Regions from separate parts of the Streptacidiphilus sp. MAP5-3 genome, predicted to be linked through region 3. Evidence: riboswitches for the same ligand, from Rfam matches in the RefSeq annotation. Region 3 holds a riboswitch; each other region holds the start of a gene.

Region 1 (7,571 bases), on a different contig from region 3:
AGGTGAACGCGGTCGCCGTCCCCAACCGTGTCACGCCTCCCATGTCATGGCTCCGCGTCACGCCTCCCGCGTGACGCCTTTTGCGGCAGGCCTCCCCGGTCAGGCCTCCCGCGTCACACCTCCCGGGTCACGCCTCCTGCGCGGCGTCCTCCGCCGGGCCGTCCTCCGCCTGGCCCGGCTCCGCGTCGGCGGGGCCCGTCGCGTCGGCCTGCTTCCGCAGCACCGGGGTCAGCGCCAAGGTCACCGCGCCCGCCGCGAGGAAGGAGAAGAGCGACGCCGAGGTCCAGAACGTCGGATGGATGTGGGTGTCCGCCTGCGCGTCCGCCCAGAAGTTGGTCCACCACGACCAGGGGAACGCGGCCGGCGAGATCAGCTCGTACAGCAGGAAGCCGATCGCCCACGGCAGTAGCACCAGCCAGCGCGTCGGCGCCTGCTCGGACATGTCCCAGCCGTCCCGGCCGCGGCCGAGGAAGAAGTCGACCGCCAGCACCGCCAGCAGCGGAACGAAGACCGCGCCGATCAGACCGAGGAAGGTCTGGTAGTTCGCGCCGAGCGTGGTCACCTTGAGCGCGACCGCCGTGACCAGCACGCCGATCCCGCCGGCCAGCCAGCGCCGGTCCACCCTCGGGAAGAGGTTGTGCAGCGACATCGCGGTCGAGTAGACGTTCGCGAAGGACTGGTCGGCCTCGCGCAGCACCAGCACCAGGAAGAAGATCCACCCGGCGGTCAGCCCGGTGAAGGTGGAGAAGATCTTGTTCGGGTCGCCGCCGACCTGGGTCAGCGCGATCGCGCCGACGATGTAGCACCAGATCTGCGCGACGGTGTAGCCGGTGAAGGTGCCCCAGAACGAGCCCTTCACGGTCCGCGAGTGCCGGGTGTAGTCGGCGGCCAGCGGCACGAAGGAGATCGAGACCGCGATCACGTAGTCGGTCGCGGAGAGGAAGCCGTTCCAGTTGCTCCCACCGGGGTTGTGCACGCCGTGGCGGACCAGCTGGATGGTGAAGAAGAGCATCGACACGCCGACCGCGATCGCGACGTAGCGGCGCAGCACTGCGATCGAGCCCAGCGGTCGGATCGTCATCGCCGTCGTCAGCGCCCCGGCCGCCAGCACGTAGACCCAGCGCGGAATGCCGCCGTAGAGCGCCTGCGCGCCCTGGGTGATCACGGTCAGCTCGTAGACGCCCCAGCCGACGCACTGGATGATGTTGAGCACCGTCGGCACGTAGGAGAGCTTCGTGCCGAAGAGCCCGCGCAGCACGGCCATGGCGGGCGCGCCGGTCCGCGTGCCGATGATCGCCGCCAGCGCGAGCATCAGCGTGCCGATGACCGTGCCGACCACGATCGCCGTGAACGAGGCGGCCAGCGCCAGGTTCTTGTTGCTGGAGTTGACCATCACCGTCGCGGCGCTGGAGAAGCCGATCAGGCTGACGCCGAGGTTGGCCCAGAGCGCGCCCTGCTCGCGGAAGCCGAGGGTGCGCGGCGGCGCGGTGTCGAGGACGAGCGGAGCCTCGGCCGCGTGTGCGGACGCCGCGCCCAGGTGGTCGGGGTCGTGCTGAAGGGTTGCGGACATGGCCGTCTGCAGAGCTCCCTACGCCGGCATTACCCGGTCAGGTTCAGGCGGTCGGCTGCCCTGCCGCGTCCTGCGGCCTGCTGCCCTCTCAGCCTGGAGTGAGGTCCAAGCTCCCGCGCATATGAATACGTATGAATATGGTGCAGGTTCAGCACGCGTCGCCGCGCGCTGGTACGTGTTTTCGAGGCATGGTACGGCTTGTACGGTGACCGTCCAAGGCCTGTCCAGGGGCTGGGCGTCCGGTGGGGACGCTGGTCGGGCCTCTCCGCAGCCGGTTTTGGGCCCTGCTGGATCCGGGCGGATCCGGGTGGATCACGGCGGATCGGGGCGGAACAGGGCGGGAACAGCCCGGGAACACGGCGGTGGCCGGAGTGCGGCCGGGGTGCCACGCGCACGGCTGGGACTTACGATGCCCCGACAGCGTCTGCGGAATGCTAGGGCCCGTTGGTCCGGTATCAAGGAGGTCGATTCGTGAGCACCGAGCACGAGGGTGGGCCCGACGGGTCGGAACGCCCCGCCCCCGATGCGACTCCGGCGGATCGTCCGGCGGAGCAGGCGCCCGCGAGTACCCCGGTCGCGCCCCCGGCCGACCCCGACCTCGCCGGCTTCCCCGCACCCCCGGCGCGCCTGCCGGTCGCGGACCAGCCGCCGACGGCTCCGGCCGAGCCTGCGGCACCGGCCGCGCCGATCCCGCCCTTCGTCGAGCCGCCCGCTCCGGCGCCCGCTCCTCCTGTTGCACCGGCGCCGGTCTCTGCCCCTGCTCCGATGGTCGAGGCTCCCTCCGGGCCGCCGCAGCCTCCGCAGCAGCCGCCGATCTGGCAGACCGCGCCCATGCCGCCGCTCCCGGACGCCCCGGTCGGTCCCTTCGGGGCGGGCCAGATCGTCGAGAAGCCCAGGTCGGCGGGGAGCCGTCGTGGCGTGTTCATCGCGCTGCTCGCCGCCACGGCGATCGTCGCGGGCGCGGTCGGCGGCGGTATCGGCTCCTGGTTGGAGGGCCGCAACACCGCCGGTTCCAGCACCACGGTGACCGCCGCCAGCAACCCGAACGGCCTCAGTCGACCGGCGGGCTCCATCGCCGCGATCGCGGCCAAGGCGCTGCCGAGCGTGGTCACCATCGAGGCCAGCGGCTCCTCCGAGTCCGGCACGGGCACCGGCTTCGTCTTCGACACCCAGGGCCACATCCTCACCAACAACCACGTCGTCGCCCCTTCGATCGGCGGCGGCAAGCTCACGGTGAAGTTCGCCGACGGGTCGAGCTACAACGCGTCCGTCGTGGGGCGCGCCCAGGGTTACGACGTCGCGGTGATCAAGCTCGACTCGGTTCCCAAGGAAAAGCTGGTCCCGCTCCCGCTCGGTGACTCCGAGGCGGTCCAGGTCGGCGACACCACCATCGCCATCGGCGCGCCGTTCGGGCTCTCCGGCACGGTCACCTCGGGCATCGTCAGCGCCAAGAACCGCCCGGTCGCCTCCGGCGACCAGTCCACCTCGCAGACGTCCTACATGAACGCGCTGCAGACGGACGCGTCGATCAACCCGGGCAACTCGGGCGGGCCGCTGATGAACGCCGAAGGCCAGGTCATCGGCATCGACTCGGCGATCCAGTCCACCAGCTCGAGCACGAGCGGCGGCCAGTCCGGCAGCATCGGCCTGGGCTTCGCGATCCCGATCAACCAGGCCAAGTGGGTCGCCTCCCAGCTGATCCAGACGGGCATCCCGGTCTACCCGATCCTCGGCGTCCTCCGCGACGACAGCTACCAGGGCAACGGCGCGAAGATCTCCTCCACCCCGGTCCAGGGCACCCCGGCCGTCACCCCCGGAGGCCCGGCCGACCAGGCCGGCCTGAAGCCGGGCGACGTGATCACCCAGCTCGACGGCGTCCTGATCGACTCCGGCCCGACCCTCGTCAGCGAGATCTGGGCCCACCACCCGGGCGACAAGGTCAACGTCGTCTACACCCGCAACGGCCAGTCCCACACGACCACGGTCACCCTGGGCAAGCGGGTCGGCGACAACCAGTAATCATCGCCACACGGCCCCGAAGTCGTGAGAAGATCCCTGGCGTGGACGAGGAGATCGCCCACACCAGGAGTCTTGCCCGAGCGGCCTAAGGGAACGGTCTTGAAAACCGTCGTGGCAGTGATGTCACCGTGGGTTCAAATCCCACAGACTCCGCCGAGGAACAGCCCCTGACCAGCAACAACGGTCGGGGGCTGTGTCATGTCCTCGTGCGGCGCGGGGGTGGTCAGCGGCGCTGCTCCCGCTCGCGGCGGACGTTCGCCTTGCGGCCCTTGATGGTCGCGCCGCGCAGGGCGCGGATCACGGACTCGGCCGCGTTCTCGGGCACCTCGACCAGGGAGAAGCGGTCGGCGATCTCGATCGAGCCGATCTCCCGTCCGCTCAGCCGTGACTCCCCGGCGATGGCTCCCACCAGGTCCTGCGGTCGGATACCCGCGCTGCGGCCGACGCCGACGAACAGGCGGGTCATCCCCTGGGAGGGCCGGCCGCCGCCCTTGCGCCCGCGCGGGGTGCGCTCACGGCCCCGTTCCGTCGGCGCCACCTCGGGGATCTCCTCCTCGTCGAAGGCGGCGCCACCCGACTCATGGGCCAGCTTCACCGCGGCCAGCGCGACATCCATGATGTCGAACTCGTCCGCCAGGCTCTCCACCACCACCCGGAACCGGTCCAGGTCCTCGTCCTCGAGGACGCTCTCGTAGAGCGCGGCCCGGGTCAGCTCCAGGCGCCTGGCCCGCAGATCAGCGACCGAGGGCACCTTCTCCACCGGGATCCTGCGCCCGGTCGCCCGCTCGATCGACTTGAGCATCCGGTGCTCGCGCGGTTCCGCCAGCGTGACGGCCACGCCCTCGCGGCCCGCGCGGCCGACCCGGCCGATCCGGTGCACGTAGGACTCCGTGGCGGAGGGCACGTCGTAGTTGATCACATGGGTGAGGTGCTCGACGTCGATGCCCCGCGCGGCGACGTCGGTGGCGACCAGCAGGTCCGCGGTCCCGCCGCGCAGCCGCGCCATCACCCGGTCCCGCTGCTCCTGGCTCAGGCCGCCGTGCAGCGCCTCGGCCCGGTAGCCGCGCCCGTTGAGGCTCTCGGCGAGCTGGTCGACCTGCTCACGGGTCCGGCAGAAGACGATGGCCGCTTCCGGAGCCTCCACGTCCAGAATCCTGCCGAGCGCGGCGGGCTTCTGCGGCCGGGCCACCACATAAGCGGTCTCCCTGACGCTCGGGGCCTCGCCAGGGGCCGGGGCCTCCCGCTCGATCTGCACCCTTACCGGATCACGGAGATGACGCCGCGCCATGGAGTCGATCCGGGAGGGCATGGTCGCGGAGAACAGCACGGTCTGGCGCTCCTCGGGCGCGCTCTCCAGGATGGCGGTGATGTCCTCGGCGAAGCCCATGTCGAGCATCTCGTCGGCCTCGTCGAGCACGACCGTCTCGACGTCGTGGAGACGCAGGGTCCCACGGGAGATGTGATCGAGGGCCCGGCCCGGGGTCGCCACGACCACGTCGACCCCCTGCTCCAGGGCGCGCAGCTGCCGACCGATGGGCTGGCCGCCGTAGACGGGCAGGACGCGGGCGCCCAGTTCGCTGCCGTAGCGGTGCACGGCCTCGGACACCTGGATGGCCAGCTCCCTGGTGGGCACGAGCACCAGCGCGGCCGGCCCGGACCGCTTGCCCTCCCGCCGGGAGAGGCGCTGCAGCACCGGCAGGGCGAAGGCGGCGGTCTTCCCGGTGCCGGTGGCGGCCTGGCCCAGCAGGTCGCTGCCCGCCAGCAGGGGAGGAACGGCCTCGCGCTGGATCGGGGTGGGCTCCTCGTAGCCCAGAGCGGAAAGCGCCCGCAGGAGCTGCGGAGCGAGGCCCAGGGCGGCGAAGTCGGCCTCTTCGGCGGCGGCTTCGGTGCCGGCACGGGGACTGGCGCCTGTCGTCATCGTGGTTCCTCCGGACTCGTGCAGAGGGGGACATGCGACCTACAGATTGTCCCTCCCACGGCCTGGTGTCACATTCCGGCCGGGCCTACGACGGGCGTCGGGACGCCTGCGGAGCCCGGAGGATTCGGCGGCCGGGAACGGGGCAGGTGGCCCGCCCGGGCGTGCTTCATGCATCGACTTCCCCGGTCCACACCAAAGGGCGAAATGGCCCGGGAGGTCTGGTTCTTTGTCGATTCATTGAGGAATTCTGATGGTGCGACGTCGCAGTCCGCACTCGGAAGTCCGCAGTAGTCAGCAGCACTCAGGAGGACCGCATGTCCCGTATCCGCACCGCTCTCGTCGCTGTTCCGCTCGCCGCCGCCGCGCTGGTCATCGGGGCCGGGGTGGCGTCCGCCGACTCCAACGGGGCCTTTGCGGGTGGTGGGTCGAACAGCAGCATCGTGAACGACAACGGCACCGGCAACCTCTCCGGCTGGGTCGACGGGAACTCGAACTGGACTCAGCAGACGGCCACTGGTTCGGGTGCGTCGAACGCGAACAACACGCTGGGGGTGAAGGACAACAGCGGAGCGGTCTTCGCCGACCAGTCGAACACGAACGTCCGCATCATCTTCTGAACCGTTTTCTGATGATGCGTCACTCATGAGCGCCGACAAGGCGCAGCACGGCAGCGCAGGGCCCCGGGGATCGCGCCGACCCGGGGCCCTGCCTCGTTGTCTTGACAGCCGCAACGGATCTGACGCAGTGTCAGATCCGTGGACTTCCAGAACTGGACCGGCCTTCCCTCGGTGAGCGGCGGTGTCGCACCCGACCCCGTCAACGCGCCGATGATCCGCCACTGGTGCGAGGCGATGGGTGATGCCAACCCCGCCTACGCCGGCGCCGACGCCGTGGCGCCGCCCGCGATGCTGCAGGCGTGGACGCTGCCAGGGCTGGGCGGACCACGGTCGCCCAACGGCGGTCGCAGCGAGCACTTCGACGCGCTCATGGCCGCGTTGGAGGCGGCCGGCTGCACCTCCGTCGTCGCGACCGACTGCGAGCAGGAGTACCGGCGTCCGCTGCGGATCGGGGAGCGGGTGCTCTTCGACGCGGTGATCGAGTCCGTCTCGGACGAGAAGCGGACCGCGCTGGGCACGGGCCACTTCGTCACCACCAGGATGGACCTGCGCGCCTACGACGAGGCGGCCGGCGAGAAGCCCGGGGACGCGACGCCGCTGGGCTCGCACCGGTTCCGGATCCTGAAGTTCATACCGGTCGACAGGGCGAGCGGGCCTGAGCAAGGCGAGCCGGAGGGCGCGAAGGCGAAGCCGGTGCGCCCCCGGCCCGTGGTCAACCGCGACAACGCCGGGTTCTGGGACGGCGTGGCCGCCGGCGAGCTGCGGTTCCAGCGGTGCGACGACTGCGGCACGGCACGTTTTCCCTGGCTGGCGGGCTGCAACGCCTGCGGCAGCGACCGTTGGCGGGCCGAGGCCGCGTCCGGCGAAGGCGTCGTCTACTCCAAGGTCACCGTCCACCACCCCCTGCCCGCCGCGTTCGGCAAGCCCTACGCGGTCGCGTTGGTCGAACTCGCCGAGGGCGTACGGATCGTGAGCAACATGGTGGACGTCCCGCCGGAGCAGGTGTCGATCGGGATGCCCGTGCGGCTCGGATTCCAGCGCTTCGACGACGAGTTGGAGTTGCCCGTCTTCCACCCGTCCGGTCCCGACCAACTGCCGCCGCTACGCGTTCCAGTCACGCGGACGCTGGTCGTCGCCGGTGCAATTGCCTCGCGGGACTACCAGGACGTGCACCACGACGCCGAGTTGGCGCGGGCCAAGGGTGCTCCGGACATCTTCATGAACATCCTGACCACCAACGGCCTGGTCGGCCGGTACGTCACCGACTGGGCCGGGCCCGACGCGCGGATCGAGGCGATCGCGATCCGGCTCGGGGTTCCTGCCTATCCCGGCGACGACCTGCGGTTCAGCGGCGAGGTGACCGAGCGAGGCGGAGACGGACGGCACCTTGTGCTCGTGGTACGCGGGCGCAACCGCCTCGGCGTGCATGTCAGCGGGACGGTCCGGC
Region 2 (7,571 bases), on a different contig from region 3:
CGCACATGGAGCAGAAGTGCGCCGTCTTGGCCGGCTCGGCCGGGAGCGTCTCGTCATGGAACTCACGGGCCGTCTCCGGGTCGAGGGCCAGGTTGAACTGGTCCTCCCAGCGGAACTCGAACCGGGCGTCCGACAGGGCGTCGTCCCAGGCCTGGGCGGACGGGTGGCCCTTGGCCACGTCGGCCGCGTGGGCGGCGATCTTGTAGGTGATCACGCCCGTCTTGACGTCGTCGCGGTTGGGCAGGCCCAGGTGCTCCTTGGGCGTGACGTAGCAGAGCATCGCCGTGCCCCACCAGGCGATCATCGCCGCGCCGATGCCCGAGGTGATGTGGTCGTAGCCGGGTGCGACGTCCGTGGTCAGCGGGCCGAGGGTGTAGAACGGCGCCTCGTCGCAGATCTCCTTCTGGAGATCCATGTTCTCCTTGATCTTGTGCATCGGGACGTGGCCCGGGCCCTCGATCATCACCTGGACGTCGTGCGAGCGCGCGATCCGGCCGAGCTCGCCCAGCGTCTGCAACTCGGCGAACTGCGCCTCGTCGTTGGCGTCCGCGATGGAGCCCGGACGCAGCCCGTCACCCAGCGAGTAGGTGACGTCGTAGGCGCGCAGGATCTCGCACAGCTCGTCGAAGTGCGTGTAGAGGAAGTTCTCCTGGTGGTGCGCCAGACACCACGCCGCCATGATCGAGCCGCCGCGCGAGACGATGCCAGTCTTGCGCCGGGCCGTCATCGGCACGTAGCGCAGCAGCACTCCCGCGTGGACGGTCATGTAGTCGACGCCCTGCTCGCACTGCTCGATCACGGTGTCGCGGTAGACGTCCCAGCTCAGCTCCTCGGCCTTGCCGTCGACCTTCTCCAGCGCCTGGTAGAGCGGCACCGTGCCGATCGGGACGGGCGAGTTGCGCAGGATCCACTCACGGGTGGTGTGGATGTTGCGTCCGGTGGAGAGGTCCATCACGGTGTCCGCACCCCAGCGGGTGGCCCAGGACATCTTCTCGACCTCCTCCTCAATCGAGGAGGTGACCGCCGAGTTGCCGATATTGGCGTTGATCTTCACCAGGAACTTCGAGCCGATCAGCATCGGCTCCGACTCCGGGTGGTTGACGTTGGCCGGCAGCACCGCGCGGCCCGCCGCGAGCTCCTCGCGGACGGTCTCGGGCGACATGCCCTCGCGCAGCGCCGCGAACTCCATCTCCTCGGTGATGATCCCCCGTCGCGCGTACGCGAGTTGGGTCACCGCGGCGCCGTCCCGCCCGCGCCGAGGACGGCGGGGACGGCCGGGGAAGACCGCGTCGAGGTTGGCCAGCCCTGCCCCACCGCGCGGCGAGGTGTGCTTAAGGCCGTCGTCCTCGGGACGCGACTCACGGCCGTGGTACTCGTCGACGTCCCCGCGCTGGCTGATCCAGGCGTCGCGCAGCGGCGGCAGGCCGCGTCGGACGTCCGGCTCGTAGGCGGGATCGGTGTACGGACCGGAGGTGTCGTACAGCGGCACGGTCGCGCCGTTGCTCAACAGCACCTCGCGGAACGGGACGCGCAGATCGGGGCGGGTGCCCTGGTGGTACGCCTTGCGCCAGGCCGGCGTCGGGTAACCGCCCGCCGTGCTGGAGGCCGTGACGGCCTGCTCGGAGACAGACTGCTGCTGTGCGTCGTCGTGCGTGGTCATCAGACCCACTACTCCCTACGCCGGCATTACCCGGTCAGGTTCCTGCGGTCGGCGCAAGCATTCGACGTCCCCATGTCGGGACGGCGGTCAGCGCCCTCTCAGCCCGGTGCTCCGAGCTCCCGCGTCTACAGATGAGATGGGCACACAGTATCGACGGGTGTCGTCTTTGGCGAGGGCGCGTCCGAGGACCGGTCACCGCGATAGCTTCGCGAAGTGGCAGCGCCGCACCTCTCCCGATCCCACGCGCACGAGCACCAACACCCGCGCGGGGACGACCACGCGGGCAGCCACGGCCACTCGCACGACCACGGTCCGGCCAGCCCCGCGTCCGCGCGGCTGCGCGTGCTGCTGGCGGCTGTACTGGTGCCGTTCGCGCTGGCGGTGCTGTGCGGGCTGTGGTTCCTCTGGCCCGCACCGATCCCGCCGCACGCGGTGACCGGTGTCGGCTTCGACCAACTGACGGTCACCGGCACGGTGACAGCCACCCGCACCGTCTCCTGCGGTGCTGCCGCCACCCCCGGTTCCGGAGCCGTCGGCAACTGCACCGCCATCACCGTCCGCCTGACCAGCGGCAAGGACGCGGGCCGCTCGGTCGGCCAGAACCTGACGCCCGACCAGACCGCCGTCTACGTCACGGGCGAGCAGGTCATGATGGACTACTCGCCTTCTGCCCCGGCCTCGCTCCAGTACACCGTCGAGGACGCCGACCGCAGCGCGCCCGTCGCCCTGCTGGCCGCGCTCTTCGCCGTCGCCGTCGTCCTGGTCGGCCGGCTGCGCGGGCTCGCCTCGCTCGGCGCGCTGGCGATCAGCTTCCTGGTGCTGGCCCTCTTCGTCCTCCCGGCGATCCTGGGCGGCGAGAACCCGCTGGCCGTGGCGGTTGTCGGGGGCGGGCTGATCATGCTGCTGGCGCTCTACCTCTGCCACGGCGTCTCCGCCCGGACCTCGGTGGCCGTGCTGGGGACGGTCGTCTCGCTCGCGTTGATCGGCGGGCTCGGCGAGCTGTTCATCGGGCTGACCCGGCTCACCGGCAACACCTCGGACGAGACCGCCTTCGTTCACTCTCTCTTCCCTGGCATCCAGCTGCCGGGCCTGCTCCTGGCCGGTGTCGTGATCGGCTCGCTCGGCGTGCTCAACGACGTGACGGTCACCCAGGCCAGCTCGGTCTGGGAACTCCACGCCGCCGACCCGCAGATGAGTGCCCGCGCGCTCTACCGCTCGGGCATCCGGATCGGCCGCGACCACATCGCCTCCACGGTCAACACCCTGGTCATGGCCTACGCAGGCGCAGCCCTACCGCTGATGCTGCTCTTCGCCCTCTCCCACCGCGGCATCTGGCAGGTGGCGACCAGTGAGATCGTCGCCGAGGAGGTCGTCCGCACCCTCGTCGGCAGCCTCGGCCTGATCGCCTCCGTCCCGCTGACCACGGCGCTCGCGGCGTTCATCGCCAGCCGGGATGTGGATGAACCAGGACAACTCCCGCAACAATGCCCGTCGGTGCGGGGCCGAGCACACGCCTCGCACCGGCGACGTCGGTGACCTTACAACTCTTACGCATCTCCAGTGCTCGGATGGCACACCAACCGCTAAAGTCCTGACGCTGATCATCATCGGGTGATCCCTTTGCTCTGCTTCCACGAGGAGCCCCGTGCGCATATCCCGCCGGCGCCTCAGATCCATGGCCATGCTCGTCGGCACGGCCATGTGCGCCACTTTGCCCGCCATCTCGGCGGCCCACGCAGTGAACTCAGCTCCGACGGTCACAGTGACGGTCAACGGCCAGACCCCGGGCTCGACAGCACTCACAGCTTCGGGCGTCGTGAACATTTCCGCGACGATCACCCCGGTTGCCGGTAACCCGGTTCAGAGCGTCACCTACGCCCTCGGCGCTGTCAGCGGATCGATTCCCGTTCCGTCCGGACAGTGCGCCACCACATGCACCCTTCAGGCGTCCATCGACTCAGCTGCTGTCCGGCCCTTCGCTTCCGGCGGTACCGAGATCCCGGCCGTTCCCGACGGCCGGGCCCTTCTCTCCGTCGACGTGTACAGCGCGGCTCCGCCCAGCACCACCTACATCGGCCTCGTGGTCAACAACCACCGCCCGGTTGCAGGTCAGCCGCTTTCGCCGTCGACGGCGAACGTCACCGCCACCAAGCAACTGAGCTGGACGATCCAGCCGAGCGTCTCACCCACCGCACCCAGCGGGACCACCGTCACGGACGTGGAACTGGAGGCTCCCGACGTCCCCGGTCTGCCCGTCACACACTTCACAAAGAACGCCGACGGAAGCTGGACGGTGACCGCCGACACCAGTTCACTGACCGGCGGCGAATACTGGATCGCGGCAGTCGCCACAGACAGCAACGGCGTGGTCAGCAATCCGCAGGTCGTGGATCTCCTGGTGGACAGCGGTTTCGCGCTGTCCGCTCCCGCCGCCACATCGTTGACCCCGGGCTGGGGGAGCCTTCAGCTCGCCTACACGTACAAGGGCAACTGGCACACCTGCGGGGTCACCAACGGCGACGTCACCCTCGGCCCCACCGACGTGGAGCTGGAGGTCGACGGTCAGGTTTGGCAGGACTCGCCGGCTACTCCGACAGGGCTTGCGGTCAACGCTCAAGGGCAGTGCCTGCTGCCCGCCCTCGGCAGCGCTACGGGCACATCGGCCAAGCCTCTGCCGTACGGAAGGCACACACTCACCTGGGTCGTGACCGACGGCCAGGGCATCAAGGAGAGCGTGAACGAGTCCGTCGACGTGGGCCTGCCATTGACCTCATCCTGGCCGACCGAATCGCAGACCGTGCTTGCGGGCAGCACCATCCACCTTGCTCCGACGATCTCCTCGCCCGATGGCAGCAGCACTCTTCAGGACTGGAGCATCACGAACCAGAACGGCACTGTCCTCGCTTCGGGCTCCGGCACCACGCGGCCTTCGCTCAGCCTGTTCACTCCCGCCAACCAACCGACGTACGGCGCACTCACCCTGCACCTGGTCTCCAGCGCGGGGCTCACCACCACTCAGAGCTTCGCCTACCAGACCGTCTGGCAGACTGCCGCGTTCGCACACCTCTCAGCAGCATCGGTCGTCAGCGGAACGTGGGTCAAGATCTCTGCGGACCTGTGGGCCAAGGTGGCGGGCAAATGGATCCAGCCTGCCGGGCAGGCCACCGTCCAGTACCAGTGGGCCTACCCCGGCAGTGGAGTCTGGCACAACGGCTCCTACTACCAATTCGTGCCAGCCGGCGCCACTCTCACGCCCACGTGGGTGCGTGCCTCCAGCAGCGCCTGCTTCCGCGTCGTGAGCCAGGTGAACGGCGTCGACTACGCCCCCTCCACCAGCGCGCCGGTCTGCCTGACCGTCAAGCCCTGAGCTGGCTATCGTCCTCACCATGACTGCCAACGCACGCATGGTCGGCCTCCAGGGCCGGGTGACCGGAACTGTCGGGCCGGGCCTGGTCGGTGAGGTGATGGTGCACGTGCCGGCGCGCGGCGGGACGGAGGCCTTTCTGGCCCATCCCGCCGTGCCCGGCGAGCGGTTGCCCGTCGGGACGCCGGTGGTGGTGCAGGAGTACCAGCCGCCGCGCACCGTCTACGTCGCCGCGCTGCTGGCGCCGACCACGACGGGGTGACCACGGCGGGTTGACCACGGCGGATCAGGGCGAAGTGACCATCAAATTCGCGTCAAGAGACGCTCCCGCGCGTTAGCGCCGCGGCCGGAGGGTGCACACTCTCCTCCGGCCGCCATAAAAAGCCCGCGTTCCTCCTGCGCCACCAGTTCGACGCAGCCACGGGCCGGCGGCGCAGAAGGGGGCATGCGCCGATGTTCATCGGTGTTATCGCGGGGGGCATTGTTGTCGCCCTGCTGATCGTGATCGTGCTGTTCAAGCTCATGTGGCGGGTCGCGGAACCCAACGAGGCGCTGATCATCTCGGGTTCCAAGCACCGGACCGAGGGCCTCGACGAGGGGCTCGGCTTCCGGATCGTCACCGGGCGCGGGACCCTGGTCACCCCGGGCATCCAGGTGGTCCGCAAGCTCTTCCTCGACCTCAACGAGGCCGACCTCGACGTCGAGTGCGTCACCAGCCAGGGCATCCCGGTCCGGGTCAAGGGCGTGGTGATCTTCAAGGTCGGCGACGACCACGTCTCCATCGCCAACGCGGCCCGCCGGTTCCTGGACCGCCAGGACCACATGGGCGATCGGGTGCACAACGTCTTCGCCGGTCATCTGCGGTCCATCGTCGGCGGGTTGACCGTCGAGGAGATGATCCGCGACCGCGAGCGGCTCACCGGCGAGACGCGCTCCGCGTCCGGTTCGGAGATGGAGAAGCTCGGCCTGATCATCGACTCGCTGCAGATCCAGGAGATCGACGACCCGACCGGCTACATCAAGAACCTGGCCGCCCCGCACGCCGCCGCGGTCCACCGCGACGCGCGCATCGCCCAGGCGGAGGCGGACCGCGCGGCCACCCAGGCCGAGCAGGAGGCCGCCGCCCGCAAGGCCGAGTCCACCCGCAACAGCGAGATCCTGCAGGCCGGTTACCGCGCGGAGATGGAGAAGGCCGCCGCCACCGCGCGCCAGGCCGGTCCGCTGTCCGAGGCCGCCGCCAAGCAGGAGGTCGTGGTCCAGGAGACCAGGGTGGCCGAGCTGGAAGCGCAACGCCGCGAGCAGCAGCTGCAGATCGACGTGCGCAAGCCCGCCGACGCCGCCGCCTACCAGACCCGCACCGTCGCCGAGGCCGAGCGCGACGCCCGGATCTCCTCGGCGCAGGCGCAGGCCAAGGAGACCGAGCTCCGTGCCGCGGCCGAGGCGACCCGGCTCAAGACGGCTGCCGGAGCCGAGGCCGAGGCCACTCGGGTCCGCGGTGAGGCGGACGCGTCCGCGACCCGCGCCCGCGGTCTCGCGCAGGCCGAGGCGGTGCAGGCCAAGGGTCTGGCGGACGCCGAGTCGGCCCGCGCCCTCGGTCTGGCCGAGGCCGAGGCCATCAAGGCCCGTGCCGCGGCCCTGGCCGAGAACCAGGAGGCGGTCGTCGCCCAGCAGTTGGCCGAGAAGTGGCCCGAGATCGTGCAGGCCGGCGCGTCCGCCTTCGGCAACGTCGAGCACATGGTGCTGCTGAACGGCGCCGAGGGCATGGGCGAGATGTTCGCCAAGGCGCTCACCATGGGCGGCACCGGCCTGGGCCTGGCCCGCCAGCTGCTGGCCCAGATGAAGGGCGACGGCGAGGGCGGCAGCGAACCGCCGACCGTGCCGCAGCAGATCACCGTCGAGTAGCAGCTGACACGCCAGGCCGAAGGGCCGACCCGATCAGGGTCGGCCCTTCGTCACGTTCTCTGTCGCGTTCTCTGATGCATCCTCTGATGCATCACCATCGCTGTTGCGTCATGTCCTGAACGGACGTCAGCTCTTGGATGCCTTCTTCACCAGGATCACGACCACCGCCGCCAGCGCCACCACCAGCAGCGCCTTGATGACGAAGGTCATCAGTCCGAAGACGAGGCCCACGATGGCGGAGAGCACCCACCAGGCCACGATGATCGCCAGAATCGGGACCACGATGTTGCGCACCCAGCTGGGGAGTGCCTTCCACAGTTCCGTCATGATGTCCGTCCTCCCCCTCGGGTGTCCTCGTTACGTCTTCGATCGTACGGGCCGATCGCCCGCCCCCGAAGAGTTCCTGCCCCTGAGAAGACCCGGATAAGACCCTGATCAGGCCTCCCTGAGCACCAGGGTCAGGACTAGGGGATCAGGCCTCCGGCGGGGAGAAGACCACCAGGACCCGCAGGTCCTCGCTGATGTGGTGGAAGCGGTGCGGCACCCCGGCCGGAACGTAGACGACGCTGCCCCGCCCCACCGTCGTGGTCTCGTCACCCACCGTGATCGCCCCGCGCCCGCTGACCACCACGTAGAGCTCGTCCT
Region 3 (7,571 bases):
CCCGCCCCCGATCACCGCGATCCGCACGGCCGCCTCCCTGCTCCTGCTTGTACTGCTCTTTTGTCCATCGTAACGAGAACGCTATGCGCTGTCAGCGGCCCCGCGTCAACGTCCCTGCCACTTGGGCGGGCGCTTGCCGGTGAACGCGGCGTGGAACTCGGCGTAGTCCGCGCTCTTCATCAGCAGCGCCTGGGTCATCGCCTCCAGCTCGACGGAGGCGGCCAGGCTCATGTCGAGCTCCTGGGTGAGCAGCGCCTTGGTCTGCGCCAGCGCGAAGGCGGGGCCCTCGGCCAGGCGTCGGGCCAGGGCACCTGCGGCGGCGTCCAGCTCCTCGTCGTCGACCAGCTCGCTGACCAGGCCGTACCGGTCGGCGGTGGCGGAGTCGATGGTGTCGCCGAGCATCAGCAGCTTGGTGGCGTGGCCGAGGCCGACCAGCCGGGGCAGCAGGTAGGCCGCGCCCATGTCCGCGCCCGCCAGGCCGACCTTGGTGAAGAGGAAGGCGAACCGGGCGGACCTGGCCACCACCCGGAAGTCGGCGGCCAGCGCCAGTACCGAGCCCGCGCCTGCGGCGATCCCGTGGACGGCGGCGACGATCGGCACCGGGCACTCGCGCATGGCGCGGACCACCTGGCCGGTCATCCGGGTGAAGTCGAGCAGCTCGTCGGGCCGCATCGCCAGGGTCGCGCCGATGATCTCGTTGACGTCACCGCCGGAGCAGAACGCGCGGCCCTCGCCGCGCAGCAGGATCGCCCGGGTGTCGCCGCGCTGCGGGATCTCGGCCAGCAGGTCACGCAGGTCCGCGTAGGACTCGAAGGTCAGCGCGTTGAGCTTGTCCGGGCGGTCGAGGGTGACGGTGAGCATGCCCGACTCGTCGCGGCTGAGCCGGAAGTGGCGCCACTCCTCGGTGAACGGGACGGATCCTCGGAACGGGCTCATCTGGGTGGCCTCCCCGTGAGGTGAATCGCTGCTGTGCGACGGTCGTCACGAACACGATATGACCACCCGGCGGCCACGGGGAACACCCCGTCCGCGCGGCCCGCCGCGGCCCGCGTGGACGGGTCGGGCATACTGCTGGTGACTGTGCACACGAAGGAAGTGCACGCAAAGGAGTTCGAGGAGCCCTGAGCATGCGTTATGCGCTGATCGCCGTGGTCCTGGCAGGCGTCTGCGTCCTGGAGTGGACCACCTCGCCGACGACGCTCGCCGCGCTGGCCGTCGTGCTGCCGACGCTGGCGCTGGCTCCGCTGGCATTGCTCGCCGGTCGCCCGCTGGGTGACGAGGACACCGCGCCGGGCAACCGCCGGGTGGTCTGACCCGCCTTCCCGTCTGATCCCGCCCGCGCTCCCCGCGCCCCCGCAGCGCCCGGCGCCCGGCGCCTCAGGCGACGGCGGACTTGAGCGGTACCGCCGGGTCCGCCACCCTGGCCAGATCGAGCACCGCGCCCGCGTCGATCAGCTTCCGGCCCTGCGCCAGATCGCGCGGGCGGTCCACCGCGAAGACCGCGACCAGTCGTCCGTCGCGCACCCACAGCACCGTGTCGTCGCCGCGCGAGATCTGTTCGTCGCCGCCGCTCCACACGCCGGCAACCTGCACCATCCGCCCGAACTGCTCGGACCAGAAGTACGGCACGGGGTTGTACAGGCTTTCGCCGCCGAGCACGTTGGCGGCCACCACGCGTGCGCCCTGCATGGCGTTGTCCCAGTGATGGACCGTCAGCCGCCGTCCGTAGCGCCGGGACGGGAACGAGACGCAGTCGCCGACAGCGAAGACGTCCGCCACACCACCGGCCCGCAGCCGCTCGTCCGCCGCGACCGCGCCGCGGTCGTCCAGGGCCACGCCGGAGCCGTCCAGCCAGCCGGTCTCCGGTCGGGCACCGATGCCGACCACGACCGCGTCGGCCTCGATCTCCTGGCCGTCGGTCAGGTGGAGTCCGCCCGGCAGGATGCCGCTCACGGCGGCGCCGGTCAGCAGGCGGACGCCCGCCTCCGCGTACCAGGCGCGGGTCCGCTCCCCCAGCTCGGTCGGCAGTGCGCCGGCCAGCGGGGAGGGCGCGGCCTCGACGACGGTGACCTCGCAGCCCAACTGCCGGGCGACGGTCGCCGCCTCCGCGCCGATCCAGCCCGCGCCGACGACGGCCACCCGCGCGCCCGGCCGGAGCGCGGCCTTGAGCGCGACCGCGTCGTCCTGGGTGCGCAGCAGGAAGGCGGACTCCGGCTGTCCCGGGAGTGAGATCGGGGCCGCGCCGGTGGCCAGCACCAGGCGGTCGTAGGAGAGGTCGCCCGTGTCGGTGCGCAGCAGGTGCGCGTCAGCGTCCAGGGAGAGCGCGCGGCGGCTCAGCGCCAGGTCGATGCCGAGGCCCGCGAAGTCCACCTCGAAGCGGGAGTCGGCGACCTTGCCCAGCAGCACGTCCTTGGAGAGCGGTGGACGGTCGTACGGCGGGTGCGGTTCAGCCCCCAGCAGGGTCAGCCGGTCGGTGTACCCCTGCGCGCGCAAGGCCACCGCGGTCTGCACGCCGGCCATCCCGGCCCCGACGATCACTACAGCCATTGCGCCACTGTATAGAGTGAAGCGTGAAGTAGACACGGGAGCCCGGAGCACCGGGCTGAGAGGGAGGCTGGGGCGCCTCCGACCGTCCGAACCTGATCCGGGTCATGCCGGCGAAGGGAGCGCAGGAACAATGACGCGCGAGCATGTCGATCGAACGTCCGACAGCAGCACCGACGTCCTGGTCGTCGGCGGCGGCATCATCGGGCTGGCCGTGGCCTGGCGGACGGCGCAGCGTGGCCTCTCCGTCACGGTGCTGGACCCCGATCCCGGTCACGGCGCGAACCAGGTCGCGGCGGGGATGCTGGCCCCGGTGACCGAGCTCCAGTACGGCGAGGAGCCGCTGCTCCGGCTCGGCATCGCGTCCAACACCCGCTACGCCGACTTCGTCGCCGAGCTGACCGAGGCCAGCGGCGGTCTCGACACCGGCTACCGCCGCTGCGGCACCCTGGCCGTCGCCCTCGACGCCGACGACCGCGCCGAGCTGCGCGAGGTGCACGCGTTCCAGCAGCGGCTGGGCCTCGCCACCGAGTGGCTGACCGGCCGCGAGTGCCGCCGGCTGGAGCCGATGCTCGCCCCCGACGTGCGCGGCGGGACGCTGGTCGCCGAGGACCACCAGGTCGACGGCCGCCGCCTCGGCGCGGCGCTGGTCGCCGCCTGCGAGCGCGCGGGCGTCACCCTGCACCGGTCCCGCGCGGCGAGGCTCACCGTGGCCGACAACCGCGCCGCCGGCGCGGTCGCCGAGGACGGCACCCGGATCTCCGCCGGGCGGACCGTCCTGGCCGCCGGGAGCTGGTCCGGCGAGCTGCCCGGTCTGCCGCCGGAGGCACGGCTGCCGGTGCGGCCGGTCAAGGGCCAGGTGCTGCGGCTGCGGATGGAGACCGTCCAGGGCCCGCTGCCGATGCCGTTCCTCTCTCGCAACGTCCGCGCCGTGGTCCGCGGCTGCCACATCTACGTCGTCCCGCGCGAGAACGGCGAACTCGTCCTCGGCGCGACCAGCGAGGAGCAGGGCTTCGACACCACCGTCACCGCGGGCGGCGTCCACGAGCTGCTGCGCGACGCCCGCGAACTGCTGCCCGGCATCACCGAGCTGCCGCTCGCCGAGACCAACGCCGGGCTGCGGCCCGGCACCCCCGACAACGCCCCGCTGCTCGGCCCGACCGCGCTGCCCGACCTGATCGCGGCGACCGGCCACTACCGCAACGGCGTGCTGCTGACCCCGGTCACCGGCGACGCGATCGCCACGCTGCTGACCACCGGCAGCCTGCCGCCCGAGGCCGCGCCCTTCACCCCCGAGCGCTTCGCCGCTCACCGCCCCGTGCTGGAGACCTCCCGATGACCGCCCCGCTTGGCGTGCCTGCTCAGATCCGACTCACCGTCAACGGCGAGCCCCGCGAGGTGGCGTCCGGGACGTCGCTCGCGGAGGTCGTGGCCCAGCTCAGCGCCGCGCCGAGCGGCGTGGCCGCCGCCGTCAACGAGGCCGTGGTGCCGCGCAGCGCCTGGGACGCGACGGCGCTGGCCGACGCCGACCGGGTCGAGATCCTCACCGCAGTCCAGGGAGGCTGACACCGTCATGGCTGACGACCTGCTCACCATCGCCGACCGTTCCTTCTCGTCCCGCCTGATCATGGGCACCGGCGGCGCGCCCAGCCTGGAGGTGCTGGAGAACGCCCTGCGCGTCTCCGGGACCGAGCTGACCACCGTGGCGATGCGCCGGATCAACCCGTCCGCGCGCGGCTCGGTGCTGGAGGTGCTGCAGCGCTGCGGCATCGACGTCCTGCCCAACACCGCCGGCTGCTTCACCGCCGGGGAGGCGGTGCTGACCGCCCGTCTGGCCCACGAGGCGCTGGGGACGAACTGGATCAAACTGGAAGTGGTCGCCGACGAGCGCACCCTGCTGCCCGACCCGGTCGAACTGCTGGACGCCGCCGAGACCCTGGTCGACGACGGCTTCGTGGTCCTCCCCTACACCAACGACGATCCGGTGCTGGCCCGCAAGCTGGAGGATGTCGGCTGCGCCGCCGTCATGCCGCTGGGTTCGCCGATCGGCTCGGGGCTGGGCATCCGCAACCCGCACAACTTCCAGCTGATCGTCGAGCAGGCGGGCGTCCCGGTGGTCCTGGACGCGGGCGCGGGCACCGCGTCGGACGCGGCGTTCGCCATGGAGCTGGGCTGCGCGGCTGTGATGCTGGCAACGGCGGTGACCCGGGCCCAGGAGCCCGCGCTGATGGCCGAGGCGATGCGTAAAGCGGTCGAATCCGGACGATTGGCGTACCGGGCGGGACGGATCCCGAAGCGGTTCCACGCCGAGGCGTCCTCCCCGATGGACGGCCGCGCCGCCTTCGACCCAGAGGCTCCCGCGTTCTGACCCGAGCACCCCGGACCGGTTCGTCACCGTAGTGTCCTCGGACTCTCACTTTTCAGCGACGGAGAGCTCGGCCGTGCGGAGCGGCACACCCCTGCCCCGTACACTCCGTGGGATGGACGCAACGCTGCAGGACCCCCTTCTCGGGCGCATGCTCGACGGCCGGTACCGGGTCGAGCAGCGCGTCGCCGTCGGCGGGATGGCCACCGTCTACCGGGGTGTGGACACCAGGCTCGACCGGGTCGTCGCCCTGAAGGTGATGCACCCGGGTTTCGCCGCCGACCCCGACTTCGTCCAGCGGTTCATCCGCGAGGCCAAGGCCGTCGCCCGGCTCTCCCACCCGAACGTCGTCGGCGTCTACGACCAGGGCGAGGACCACACGGCGATGCCGCCCGCGGTCTTCCTGGCGATGGAGTTCGTGCCCGGCTGGACCCTGCGCGACCTGCTGCGGGACCGCGGCGCGCTGAGCCCGCGCACCACGCTGGACATCCTGGAGCCCGTGCTGGCCGCGCTCGGCGCCGCGCACCGGGCCGGTCTGGTGCACCGCGACGTCAAGCCGGAGAACGTGCTGCTGACCGAGGACGGCCGGGTCAAGGTCGCCGACTTCGGCCTGGTCCGGGCCGTCAACGGCCAGACCGCGGCCACCACCCAGCAGGTGATGGGCACCGTCTCCTACCTCGCGCCCGAGCAGATCGAGCGCGGCGCTGCCGACCCGCGCACCGACGTCTACGCCTGCGGCGTGATGCTCTACGAGATGCTGACCGGCTCCAAGCCGCACACCGGCGAGAGCCCGATGCAGGTGATCTTCCAGCACCTGAGCGTCGACGTGCCGCCGCCGTCCGAGCTGGTCCCCGGCCTCGCGCCGCAGCTCGACGCCATAACGCAGGCGGCGACCGCGCGCGACGCGTCCGGTCGGCCCGCCGACGCGGTCGAGCTGCTGGCCGAACTCCAGCGGGTGCGCCGTGAGATGACGGCCGATCAGCTGGACGCCGAGCCTCTTGCCGCAACGCGACCGTCGGCGTCGGGGCCCTCGGCATCGGGGCCCGGGTCGGCCAGCACGCTGCTCCCGCCGCCGGTCGAGCGGACCTCGGTCATGGACCCGGCGATGCTGCAGCAGCTCCCGGCCGACCTGGTGATGCCGCGCCGCGAACGGCCCGAGCCGCCGCCAGTGGCGCTGACCCGCCGTCAGCGGGGCGTCCGCCGACCGCGCTGGGTGCTGCCCACCGGCGTGGTCGTGGTCCTCGCGCTGCTGGTGGCCGGGCTGACCTGGGCGCTCAACGGCGGCCTCTACACGCAGATGCCGAGCGTGCTGCGGGTGCCGCAGCCGCAGGCGGTGCAGACCCTGGAGCACGACGGTTTCACCGTCTCGCTCACCCAGGACTTCAGCGGCAGCGTCCCCAAGGGCACGGTGATCAGCACGAATCCGGGCCCCGGCACACGCGTCCGCAAGGACTCCGACGTGACCGTGGACGTCTCCAAGGGCCCGCAGCGGCCGACCGTCCCGTCGGTGGCGGGCAAGTCCGTAGCCGACGCGACGGCCGCGCTGCAGCAGGCGGGGCTGGCCGTCTCCGGTCAACAACAGCAGCAGACCAACTCGACCGTCCCGGCGGGCGCGGTGATCAGCACCAGCCCGGCGGCGGGCCAGCAGGTCGCGCCGCAGACCGTGGTCACCCTGGTCGTCAGCAGCGGCGCCCAGCCGGTGCCGCTGCCGGACGTGACCGGCGAGACGCTGGACCAGGCCACCTCGGACCTCCAGTCCGCCGGGTTCCAGGTCGCGCTGAACCCGACCCAGGTCTACTCCGACCAGCAGGCCGGCACGGTCGCCACGATGAACCCGCCCGCCGGTCAGGCCGCGCAGGGCGCGACCATCACGCTGACCATGTCCAAGGGACAGCAACAGGTGACTGTCCCGGACGTCACCGGGATGACCGAGAAGGACGCGACGAAGACGCTCAAGCAGGCCCGGTTCAAGGTCCGCTCGCTCGGCTTCACGCTCTTCGGCAGCCCGACCGTCCGCAGCGAGACGCCGGGCGGCAACAGCCAGGCCGCGCTGGGCAGCACCGTCACCATCTGGCTCTACTGATTTCCGTGATCTCTGTGATCTCTGTGATCCCCGTGATCCCTGCTTCGAGGAACGTGCCGTGACCGCAACCGAGGTGACCACCTGGCACCTGGCCCAGCCCTCCCCCGACGCGCTCCCCGCCACGCCGGTGCCCGCGCCGGAGGGGCTGGACCTGACGGTGGTCCGGGCCGAGCTGATCGGCCCGGAGTTCGCCCGGTTCCTCTACACCGCCGTCGGCGGGGCCTGGCACTGGACCGACCGCCTCGGCTGGGACTACCGGCGGTGGGCCGACTGGCTGGCCAAGGACGGCCTGGAGACGTGGGTGGCCTGGGTCTCCGGCACGCCCGCCGGTTACGTCCAGTTGGAGCCGCACCGGGAGGAGCGTGCGGGCGAGGTCGAGGTGGCCTACTTCGGTCTGCTGCCCGCCTTCATCGGCCGGGGCCTCGGCGGCCACCTGCTCGACGTCGGGCTGCGCCGCGCCTGGGACCTGGCGGACCGTCACCTCGCGCTGCCGCCCACCCGGCGCGTCACCGTCCACACCTGCTCCCTGGACGGCCCGGCGGCACTGGGCAACTACCGGGCCCGCGGCTTCGAACTGGT

Evidence for each region. A riboswitch is a leader RNA that binds a small molecule or an ion and turns the genes downstream of it on or off. The one in region 3 is predicted to bind thiamine pyrophosphate.
Region 1: linked by a shared signal. The riboswitch ahead of ABH928_RS12165 (cytosine permease) and the one ahead of thiO (glycine oxidase ThiO) in region 3 are both predicted to bind thiamine pyrophosphate.
Region 2: linked by a shared signal. The riboswitch ahead of thiC (phosphomethylpyrimidine synthase ThiC) and the one ahead of thiO (glycine oxidase ThiO) in region 3 are both predicted to bind thiamine pyrophosphate.

Annotation. Positions count from the first base shown of each region.
Region 1 is NZ_JBGCCL010000006.1:123,961-131,531, forward strand. It holds gene ABH928_RS12165 (cytosine permease) at 128-1,570, opposite strand; TPP riboswitch at 1,569-1,697, opposite strand; gene ABH928_RS12170 (S1C family serine protease) at 2,042-3,589, shown strand; tRNA gene ABH928_RS12175 (tRNA-Ser) at 3,656-3,742, shown strand; gene ABH928_RS12180 (DEAD/DEAH box helicase) at 3,813-5,507, opposite strand; gene ABH928_RS12185 (hypothetical protein) at 5,822-6,124, shown strand; gene ABH928_RS12190 (OB-fold domain-containing protein) at 6,263-7,571, shown strand, end outside.
Region 2 is NZ_JBGCCL010000006.1:41,268-48,838, reverse strand. It holds gene thiC (phosphomethylpyrimidine synthase ThiC) at 1-1,660, opposite strand, end outside; TPP riboswitch at 1,656-1,793, opposite strand; gene ABH928_RS11860 (YibE/F family protein) at 1,874-3,196, shown strand; gene ABH928_RS11855 (hypothetical protein) at 3,477-5,027, shown strand; gene ABH928_RS11850 (hypothetical protein) at 5,065-5,286, shown strand; gene ABH928_RS11845 (flotillin family protein) at 5,478-6,926, shown strand; gene ABH928_RS11840 (DUF5326 family protein) at 7,053-7,253, opposite strand; gene ABH928_RS11835 (cupin domain-containing protein) at 7,399-7,571, opposite strand, start outside.
Region 3 is NZ_JBGCCL010000005.1:175,964-183,534, forward strand. It holds gene ABH928_RS10880 (bifunctional salicylyl-CoA 5-hydroxylase/oxidoreductase) at 1-27, opposite strand, end outside; gene ABH928_RS10885 (enoyl-CoA hydratase family protein) at 106-936, opposite strand; gene ABH928_RS10890 (hypothetical protein) at 1,128-1,313, shown strand; gene ABH928_RS10895 (NAD(P)/FAD-dependent oxidoreductase) at 1,378-2,547, opposite strand; TPP riboswitch at 2,572-2,683, shown strand; gene thiO (glycine oxidase ThiO) at 2,678-3,883, shown strand; gene thiS (sulfur carrier protein ThiS) at 3,880-4,110, shown strand; gene ABH928_RS10910 (thiazole synthase) at 4,118-4,912, shown strand; gene pknB (Stk1 family PASTA domain-containing Ser/Thr kinase) at 5,025-6,992, shown strand; gene ABH928_RS10920 (GNAT family N-acetyltransferase) at 7,051-7,571, shown strand, end outside.